Regions from separate parts of the Fervidobacterium ngatamarikiense genome, predicted to be linked through region 3. Evidence: predicted binding sites of a transcription regulator. Region 3 holds the regulator's gene; each other region holds the start of a gene.

Region 1 (3,420 bases), 250 kb from region 3:
CATCTTTGCTAAGGACGTTGTGGATAATGATTGCACCATCGTAACCAGCGTTGAGAGCTATCTGCTTAATTGGTGCCTCGAGTGCATTGTAGACAATTTGTGCACCAAGTTTTTCATCGCCAGTTAGTTCGTTGAGGAGTGGTTCTATTGCTTTTCTTGCTCTCAAGAGTGTAATTCCACCACCAGGGACGATACCTTCTTCAACAGCTGCCCTTGTTGCGCTAAGTGCGTCCTCAATTCTGTGTTTCTTTTCTTTGAGTTCTGTTTCTGTTGCAGCACCAACTTTGATAACTGCTACGCCACCAGCAAGTTTTGCCATTCTTTCTTGGAGTGTTTCTTTTTCGTATTCACTAGTTGTCTGCTCGATTTGGGCTTTAATCTGAGCGATTCTCTTTTTGATTTCTTCAGGTTTACCTTTACCACCAACAATTATCGTTTCATCTTTCTTCACTCTGACAACGTCTGCTCTTCCAAGATCCTGGAGTGTGAGGTCTTCGAGATTAATTCCTACTTCTTCGCTTGCAACGATACCACCTGTCAAGATAGCAATATCTTGGAGCATTGCTTTTCTTCTATCACCAAAACCAGGAGCTTTAACTGCAACCGTATTGAGCGTTCCCTTAAGTTTGTTGAGAACAAGTGTTGTAAGAACTTCTCCTTCTACATCTTCAGCGATGATTACGAGTGGCCTACCTGTTTGAGCAACCTTTTCAAGGATTGGGATAAGTGGTTTTACGTTTGAAAGTTTTCTGTCTGTGATGAGTATGAATGGTTCATTGTATACAACTTCCATCTTTTCTGGGTCTGTTACAAAGTATGGTGAGATGTAACCCCTATCAAATTGCATACCTTCTGTGAATTCAACGTATGTATCTATTGTCTTGCTGTCTTCAACTGTGATGACACCATCTTCTCCGACTTTTTCCATCGCTTCTGCGATGAGCTTACCTATTTCTTCACTATTTGCACTGATAGCAGCAACATGTGCAATGTCCTCTGTACTAGAGAGTTTCTTAGATATCTTTTTTATTTCCTCAACGACCTTTGCTACAGCCTTATCGATTCCGCGCTTTACAAGGATCGGGTTTGCACCCGCTGCAACCATTTTGAGACCTTCTTTAATCATTGCTTGAGCAAGGACTGTAGCTGTGGTTGTACCGTCACCAGCAACATCGTTTGTCTTACTTGCAACTTCTTTAACAAGTTGAGCTCCCAGATTTGCGAATTTGTCTTCAAGTTCTATTTCTTTTGCAATAGAAACTCCGTCATTCGTAATTGTTGGGCTTCCCCAAGATTTTTCAATAACAACGTTTCTACCTTTTGGACCAAGTGTAATTTTCACCGCATTTGCAACCGCATCAACACCAGCTTCGAGTGCTCTTCTTGCTTCCTCACTGTATTTCAACAACTTTGCCATATCTCACACCTCCTCTAATTTTTTTATTTTACTCTTCTATTTTTGCTAGAATATCGTTCAAATCGATGATGATGTAATCCTCATCGTCAATTTTTATCTCTGTTCCTGAGTATTTGTTGTAAATTACCTTGTCACCAACTTTAAGTGTGCAATCTTCTGGAAGTTTGCCAACTTCAACTATCTCTGCCTTCATAGGTTTTTCCTTAGCAGCATCTGGAAGAACAATTCCACCTGCTGTTTTCTTTTCTTCAATGATGGGCTTTATCAAAAGCCTTTCACCGAGTGGTTTTACCTTCATAATCTAACCCCCTCCTGTCGCGTTTTTGTGTTTGATTATCACTCTTATATCCTGTGTGCTAATTTTAGTATAACAGAAAAATGGAATATGTGAATAGCCATAATTGGCATTTAGTAGCTTTTAACCGGATTTAATGGCGAAAAAATGTAGTTTTCTTATTCTTTCTCATCATTTTACCAAACTTGCATTAAATAAAACATTACCTAGAGTTGGAGAGCGAAAAAAGTCATTCCAGAAAAAAGAAAAGCCCTGGTTTATTTCCAGGGCTCAAGAGGATTAGTTTTGGTGGAGCCGATGGGACTTGAACCCACGACCTCTACCGTGCCATGGTAGCGCTCTCCCAAGCTGAGCTACGGCCCCACGCGTACATTTGCCTTCACAACTGCATTACGCATCAGAATTATACCATTCAAGTGGCAAAAAATCAAGAAGGTTTTTTCCAAAGGATTTCTTCATAAAATGTTAAACGAAATTCTGTAATCGGAGGTCTGAATATATATAACAGTGCGAGCAAAACTGCAAACGTGATTTAGGAAGAAGCACGCCTCAGACAGAATAAAAAGATGGAGAAATCTACTTTCCAGAAGAAAAATAAAAAAACATAGAGTGGAGGTGTGCATATGAAAGTTCTTGATTTTAAGAGATGGTTTGGGTTGTTTGTGAAAAAGACGTCCAATCATTTTCAGCAATTAGCAACTCATAGCTTTTATTTATTGTTTCTACTTGTTGTGTTTATTATTATACTCCTATCTTCCTGCACCTCAAACCAATCAACATCAAATGTTCCAAAGTTCAGTATTGTATACCCTGAAAAAACCTTCGCAAATACGAACGTTACGATCTCGGTCCAACCACTTGAACCTGGGCTGACAAATATCCGTATCAAATTAAAAAATGCCGATAGCCAAGTCTATGAAGAAGAGATTCGTGTTTACAAATACCCTTATGAAATTCCTTGGGTTTTCAAAAAACCTGGCATTTATTCGTTGGTTGTCGAAGGATATTCAATTAGTGAGAATAGATGGTATACAGCAAACGGAACGATAACTGTCTACGATGTGATTCCACCTATAATCGAGGAAGTGCGGATTTTGCCAGAACGTCCTTATGTTGGTGATGAAGTAATGTTACAAATGAAAGTCAAGAGTCAAAATCCGATTGTGAATTATTACATAGATGGCAAAACCAGTGACAGTCTCTGGATAAATCAAACACTTGTTGAAAAAGCAGGATATGTGTACAAAAAACTCTCTCCTATCAATTCCGCTGGAAAAGTGGAGCTTTTCTTAAAGACCGCTGCATACAACATGGAAGATGCCACCAAAGTAACTTTCGAAGTTAACCAAGTTGATAGAGTGAAACCTGTTATCAATGTCTTTACAAAGACCTTCTATCCAGAAAACTCTGACATCAGTTTCGAAGTTAAATTCTTCGATGACCAAGAGTTAAGCAGTTACCAAATCGAATTTGACGGCGAAGTAATTGAAGAAGGGTCTATAAGAGGTAAGACTTTCGAAAAAGCTGTGCGGATAGGAAAAAGGGAGCTTGGAACTCACACTTTAAATATTAATGTGAGAGACAAAGAAGGTAATCCAGCTTACTATTCAAAAAGAATCTACGTCGGTTCTGCTGCACTTAGCTTTGATGTTGAGGTTAGTCCGGCAAACCTTACCGCAGGTGGAACGGCTGTTATAGCACTTGTGTC
Region 2 (3,420 bases), 890 kb from region 3:
ACAATAGGTTTGAAAAACAACAACAGTAACCCTGAAGCAATGAGTGCGACTATAGCTTTAAAGATAAGCGTTTGTTCTATTATTAGTGACGTTAGCTTCAAATTTCCTTTCCCATAAGCTTGCGAAATCAACGAAACGGAAGAAGTGCCTATGATTTCGTTGAGTATTTCGACTAACCAAAATATTGTAGAGAATATGACGATTCCTGCAATGGCTTTGTAGGAAATCTTTCCAATCCAAAACATATCCACGATATCGTACAAAGACTGTATAGCGAAACCAAGCATTGTGGGAAGGGATAATCTAAATAATTCTCTGGTGAGAAGCTTGGTACTTTCATTTTCGTCGATATGTTTTTTGCCATTTGACCATTCGTCAAATGTTTTCACTGTATCTCCCCCAATTTGTATAAACTAGAATTCTTACTCTGAAATGTGTTTGTACATTCTAATCATAACATAAGCGTTCAAAAAGTAGAAAATCGAGCTTACAACAAAAATGAGTGTGTATCCGTTGCTGTATTTGGTGAGTATGGAAAATAGGTCTGCTGAGAGAGCACGTGCAACGTTGTTTATAAACGAGTTCATACCATTAATTGAAGAAAGAAGACTTGGTGGAATGTTAGAAAATACTAAAGCGGTTAAAAGAGGACCGACCATATTCATTACCGCAAAGCGGAGTATATACACAGAGGTAAAGGTTATCGGTTCTCTTATAAAGCTGAGCAATACAATTAGTATGGGTACAAAGACATACGAAAAGATTAAGACGTTCATCTCACCGAACCTTTTCCCTAACTTGTAAGAAAACACAGCACCAATACTCGTAGCTAACTGAGCCAATGCCAGAATGAGTCCTATCAACGATGGTTTCATATGGAATATATCGTAGAATATAACATTACCAAAAGTTACAAACAACCCGGCACCAAATCCAACACTCATTGTTGAAAGAAAATAATAAAGAGTTACTTTCGTCGCACGCCTATCTAAGTTATTAAGTACGCTAAAGAATTTAAACGCATTGGTGTCTCCACCCTTTTTGCCTTCGTATTTTGGTTCGTATAACCTCAATTTCCAGATAGGAACGAGTGCGACGATTCTCGATAAACTCGCTACAATTAATACGTTCCTAATTGGGAAGGCATCCCCTAACACCCCACCTAATACGTTTCCCAAAACTCCAGTGAACATACCTATTCCAAAGTTAAGACCCAGTACCTTACTACGGCTTTCTCTTGCAGTTTTTATTATCAAAAGTGTGGAAAGAACAATAGATGTTGCTGTTGAAAAACCACCGAAGAGAAAAGAAGAGATGCCAAGATGAATAAGTGAAGGAGAAATGGCCCTGTACGTTCCAAAGAATATACTCAAAAGATGAGTGGTGACCATTAATTGTTTTTTGTTAATCTTATCTGCAATGATACCAAACACAAGTCCAAGTAACGCACTACCCCAGAGGAAGAATGAAGTAATACGCCCAACTTGCGAAGTTGGCATGCCTGAAGTGCGGAGCATCAGATTGAAAATAGTTCCGTATATACCTTGTGCAAGCCCATCTATGAACGTAAAAATAGTAATTAAGCGAGTTGCAGAATCGATTGAATATGAACTGGGTCGATAGGACATGGTTTTGAGTAAAAACCCCCTTGATTGGTCTAAAAATAAGTTAGCATATCGAACAATCACCAATTAAATTCTAACATTACAATTTTCAAAATCAAGTCAGAAAAATTTATGTTTTTGAATCACTTTCGCGTGACAAATTTTAAACTTTTTGATTAGCACTCTTGACATTTGAGTGATAATATGTTATACTATCATCGGAAACGCAAATTAAACAAAATAGAAAGAAAAGAAAGGAGTGGTTGATATGACATTCAACCTTGAGGAATTCACAGAAAACGCTCAGGAGATATTGCAATCTGTAACGGATGTGTTAAATCGTTACAGGCAAAACCAAATGGCGCCTGAGCACATACTTTTGACCATGTTGGAGAACTCGAAAAACGCAGCTTACGATATTCTGAGCCATCTCAATGTAGATATCGACGGATTGAGAAGGGATGTGGAACGTGCTATCACATCCAAAGGAAGTTATTACTACTCTTCTGGTGGCACAGGACAAATCTACGTCACACCAGATACTACAAAGGTCATCAACGAGGCGAAACGTGAAGCCAGACGCATGGGTGACGAAAAGGTCGGAACGGACCACTTACTCCTTGCTATGGCAATAGTTCCAGAAACGACTGTCTACAGGTTGTTGGCAAGATATGGAATCACACAAGACAAGCTCTATACAGCTATCAAAGAACTCAGAATGAAGAGAACATACTCTGAAGAGGAAAACATCGACGTTCTTGCCAAATTTACTGAGAATTTAACCGAAATGGCAAAGAACGGTCAGTTGATGCCTGTCATAGGCAGAGATAACGAAGTCAACAGGATGATAGAAATTCTTGGTAGAAAGATCAAGAATAACCCAGTTCTCATAGGAGACCCAGGTGTTGGTAAGACAGCAATTGTTGAAGGGCTCGCTCAAAGAATAGTATCTGGAAATGTTCCAGATTTCTTGAAGAACAAGACAATTCTTAAACTTGACCTCGCAAGGTTAGTTGCTGGAACGAAGTTCAGAGGAGAATTCGAAGAAAGGCTCAAGAAACTTATAGACGTGCTCAAGAAAAGAACTGATGTTATTCTGTTCATCGACGAGCTTCACACAGTTGTTGGAGCTGGCGCTGCTGAAGGTGCACTGGATGCCGGTAACATTCTGAAGCCAGAGCTGGCAAGAGGCACACTTAGGGTAATTGGAGCAACTACCGTTGAGGAATACAGGAAGCATGTAGAAAAAGACAAAGCTCTTGCGAGAAGGTTCCAGGTCATATTCGTCTCAGAACCTTCGGTCGAAGAAACGATTGAGATTTTGAAAGGGCTCAGACCAAAATTCGAAGAGTTCCACGGAGTTAAGATTAGCGACAAGGCTATTGAAACATCTGCAAAGTTAGCTTCAAAGTACATTACAGACAGGTTTATGCCGGATAAGGCTGTGGACTTAGTAGATGAGGCTGCAGCTCGTGCGAAAATAGATGGTAAACAGGAAGTAACTGATGAAGATATTGCAAAAGTCGTTGAACGCTGGACAGGAATACCTGTTGGTAAGATTATGGGTGACGAAAAGGAAAAAATCAAGAACCTTGAAAAGCTCATCCACGAAAAGTTCGTAGACCAAGAAGAAGCAGTAAGAGTTGTGGCAAATGCTATAAAGATGTCACGTGCAGGTATCAGAAATCCAAAACGACCACTCGGTGTGTTCCTGTTTTTAGGTCCAACAGGTGTCGGTAAAACAGAACTTGCAAAGAGATTAGCCGACGTGCTGTTTGGTAGTGAAAAGGCACTAATCAGAATCGATATGAGTGAG
Region 3 (3,420 bases):
ATAGTTGCAATGGTTGATACAAACTGTGACCCGGATCCTATCGACTACGTAATACCATCGAACGATGACGCAATAAGAGCAATAGCTCTCATTGCCGGTAAGATAGCGGATGCATACCTCGAAGGTCGTGAAGGAGTACCTTACTCAACAGAAGAAGCAACCACAACTACGACAGAAGTAGAAGAAATTGAAATCAGCATACCAGAAAACCTTGACGAAGAGGAAATATAAGGAAAATAAATAATACCAAAGCCCTCGGGAAATCCGAGGGCTTTTTTGTTATCTACTCTGTTCAACTTCTTTGCTTTTCAGATAAGAATTAAGAATTAGCGAAACAAGTATCAAAATCATTCCAAATACTTGTACTGCAGCAATCCTTTCATGCCGAATGAAACTGCCTGCAATTACAGATATCACCGTCGTTAGATTTGAGAAAAGAGAAGAAACCGTTGGTGAAACCTTGCTAAGCATGAAATTCACAAGAAAAAATGCAACCGTTGAAGAAAGTATGCCAAGATACAATGCTCCAATAACAACAGCAGGGTGGAATGCGATTGTGAAATTTCCTGTTACGATGCTCAGGAAAAAGAAAAAGACAAATCCCGTAAGCATCATAAAGAACGTTATCTCAACAGGAGTGAACTCTGAGGATAGCTTTCTCGAGAAAATATTGTAAAATGCTGCGGAGAAAACCGCACCCAAAACCAACAGCTTTCCAAGTAGCGCTCCTTGTTCTAATCCCCCACCTTTGACGATAAGAAACACTCCAAAAAAGCTAAGAAATGCGAAGAGAATTTGGTACCATCTGATTCTTTCTTTCAGCAATGCTGGACTCAAAATCGTTATAACGATTGGAATTAATGCAATCAACATCCCAGCCTCAGAGGACGTCGTAAACCTGAGTCCATTAGTCTCGAACACAAAGTAAGCAATCGGTTGAAATAGCGCTACTTTCCATAATTTCCAAAATGGTTTCTTTGTTAATTTTACGATTCCAAAAAGCCAAAGTAATAGCATCACACTGGTTGCCACACCAAACCTAAAGGCTAAAAACGTGTAAACGTTTATATGTTCTATACTGTTTTTAGTAAAAAGGAATGATAACCCAAATATCGTTGAAACTGCAAATCCAGAAATATAAACCTTCCAGTTCACATTTATCACCTCAGGCAAAGTAGAATCATCTACAAATGTTCGTATTCCGCACAATTTTTTCTGTTACTATTTTACCAAAAAGGAAATTTTCATCAATATTTTTCTTTGCTTTGTGTCTGATATCTCAGATACTGAAAACACTCCAAAAATTGACAAATTCTCACACTTATGGTAATATATTAGCAGACTAAAGTGTAGATTGCTAACATTTCTGATAACAAAAATTAGGCTAAAACAGATAGAAAAACGGAGAGGTGATAACCGTGTTAGGAAACGATATCACCGAAAGACAAAAGAAAGTTCTTTACTGCATTGTGCAAGAATACATCAACACGAGGACCCCTGTAAGCTCAAAAAGGGTTTTGGAAAGTGCTGCAATTGAGAGATCCGGTGCAACGATTAGAAATGATATGAACCGTTTAATGCGCACGGGATATATATTCCAGCCACACACTTCTGCTGGTCGCGTTCCAACAGACAAAGGACTCAGGTTTTACGTAAATGAACTGAAAAAAATCAGGGAAGAGATAAAGTCCAAAAGCTCACAAGTGGAGGTTGCGGCAAAATTTCCAATCGGTGATATGGAAAAGGTGCTCACGGGTGCAGCAAAGTTGTTAAGCTCTTCAACAAAAGGTATGGTTATTATTGAAAAGCCCAGCCCACTAACGCTAAGAATCAAGCGTATAGTTGTAACACCTGTGAGTAAGAATTTCTCAATTGCGAATATAATTACATCCCTCGGTCTCAGTTCTTCCATTCCAATCCAGCACACCGAACTTGACGATGTTGAGAAAATAGAGCAGATGCTTAACAAAGCGATGACAGGATTAACATTGAACGAATTCAAATCCAAATTGCGAGATATACTTACTCGAATCAATAATTTTAACAACTTAAATAGCTTCAAAGACAGCGATTTTGGAACTATCAGTCGTGGATTTTTAGAAATCACGGAAAGGTTATCTGTTGAAAGCTACGAAGATTACATAACGGAAGGACTACCAAACCTTCTTGCAAACGATAGAATCAATCTGAAAAAATTACAAAACATCCTTGTGTATGTTTCATCCGACGTGTTTTACAAAGAACTATTTGAGCTTGAGAACGACATATACATCGGTAAAGAGCATGGATTGAAGTTCCTTGAAGATTTCTCGGTAATTCTTGGACAGTTCTACTCAGAAGATAATCCCGTTGGACGCGTTGCTGTTATATTCGACAAATACGGTCGATATGATTTGATTATGGATAGCTTCGAGTTTATGCTCAACAGACTGAGCGAGTATTTCACTATAGTATCGAGGAATGTCTAAAAACTCAAACTAAAAGAGGAGGTAGGGAACATGTGTGAAGAAAAGAAAATAAATGAAATAAATGAAACACAACTGCAAGTTCAAAACAACTTGGAAAGTTCAAATGAAATTAAGGAGCGAGAAGAAGTGAACCAAATGAACCAAAACGAATTATCAGAAGAGAACAAACAACTGAAAGAAAAGATAGCAGAGTTAGAAAACCAACTGAAGGAAATACAGAACGCTGCACGCATAATCAAAGCAGCATTTGAAAATTACAAGCTCGACGTTGATAGGCAAATTAGAGACGCAACGAAATCAACGGCGCTTCGTATAGTAAAAGCGCTTATACCCATTTTAGACGATTTTAAGAGAGCGTTCAAATACTACGACTCAGACAAGGATTTAGAAAAATTCAAACTTGGAGTAGAAAAAATCTATGAAAAACTTCTAAAGACACTGGAAAACGAGGGATTAAGGATTATTGATGCCTCTGGAAAGTTTGACCCGTTCAACCATGAAGCATTTGAAAAAGAGGAACGTGATGATGTTGAAGAATACACTATTCTTGAAGTCATTGAAGATGGTTACACATTCAATGGGCAGGTTGTAAAACCAACTAAGGTACGTGTTGCTATAAAACCAAGAAAAAAGGAAGAGAATGCAGTTAATGACCAACAAAACACGTGAGAATCAAAATACAAAATAGGGGTGGTTTGCAATGCCAGCAAGAAAAGACTATTATGAAATTCTCGGAGTGCCAAGAAACGCTTCTGAGGATGAAATAAAGGCTGCATATAAAAGGCTTGTAAAAGAGTGGCATCCTGATAGGCATACTGGTGATAAGAAAAAGGAAGCAGAGCAGAAATTCAAAGAGATACAAGAAGCGTACGAGGTTTTAAGTGACCCTCAAAAACGTGCGATGTATGATAAATTTGGATACGTGGGCGAGGGTGGTTACGTGTACGAACCT

Evidence for each region. Region 3 encodes HrcA, which represses chaperone genes, less so after heat shock. Its sites were predicted from a motif close to ATTAGCACTCNNANNNTNNGAGTGCTAAT; they were not measured.
Region 1: groES (co-chaperone GroES) is a predicted target of HrcA. The motif match lies at 1,750-1,778, and genes of this name have one in related genera.
Region 2: JM64_RS01140 (ATP-dependent Clp protease ATP-binding subunit) is a predicted target of HrcA. The motif match lies at 1,780-1,808, and genes of this name have one in related genera.

Annotation. Positions count from the first base shown of each region.
Region 1 covers NZ_CP011393.1:1,664,869-1,668,288, reverse strand. Annotated here, with positions in the region: gene groL (chaperonin GroEL) at 1-1,417, opposite strand, end outside; gene groES (co-chaperone GroES) at 1,446-1,715, opposite strand; tRNA gene JM64_RS07710 (tRNA-Ala) at 1,999-2,075, opposite strand; gene JM64_RS07705 (hypothetical protein) at 2,336-3,420, shown strand, end outside.
Region 2 covers NZ_CP011393.1:238,317-241,736, reverse strand. Annotated here, with positions in the region: gene JM64_RS01150 (MATE family efflux transporter) at 1-389, opposite strand, end outside; gene JM64_RS01145 (MFS transporter) at 423-1,628, opposite strand; gene JM64_RS01140 (ATP-dependent Clp protease ATP-binding subunit) at 1,873-3,420, shown strand, end outside.
Region 3 covers NZ_CP011393.1:1,414,629-1,418,048, reverse strand. Annotated here, with positions in the region: gene rpsB (30S ribosomal protein S2) at 1-231, shown strand, start outside; gene JM64_RS06615 (DMT family transporter) at 280-1,155, opposite strand; gene hrcA (heat-inducible transcriptional repressor HrcA) at 1,419-2,468, shown strand; gene JM64_RS06605 (nucleotide exchange factor GrpE) at 2,499-3,137, shown strand; gene dnaJ (molecular chaperone DnaJ) at 3,169-3,420, shown strand, end outside.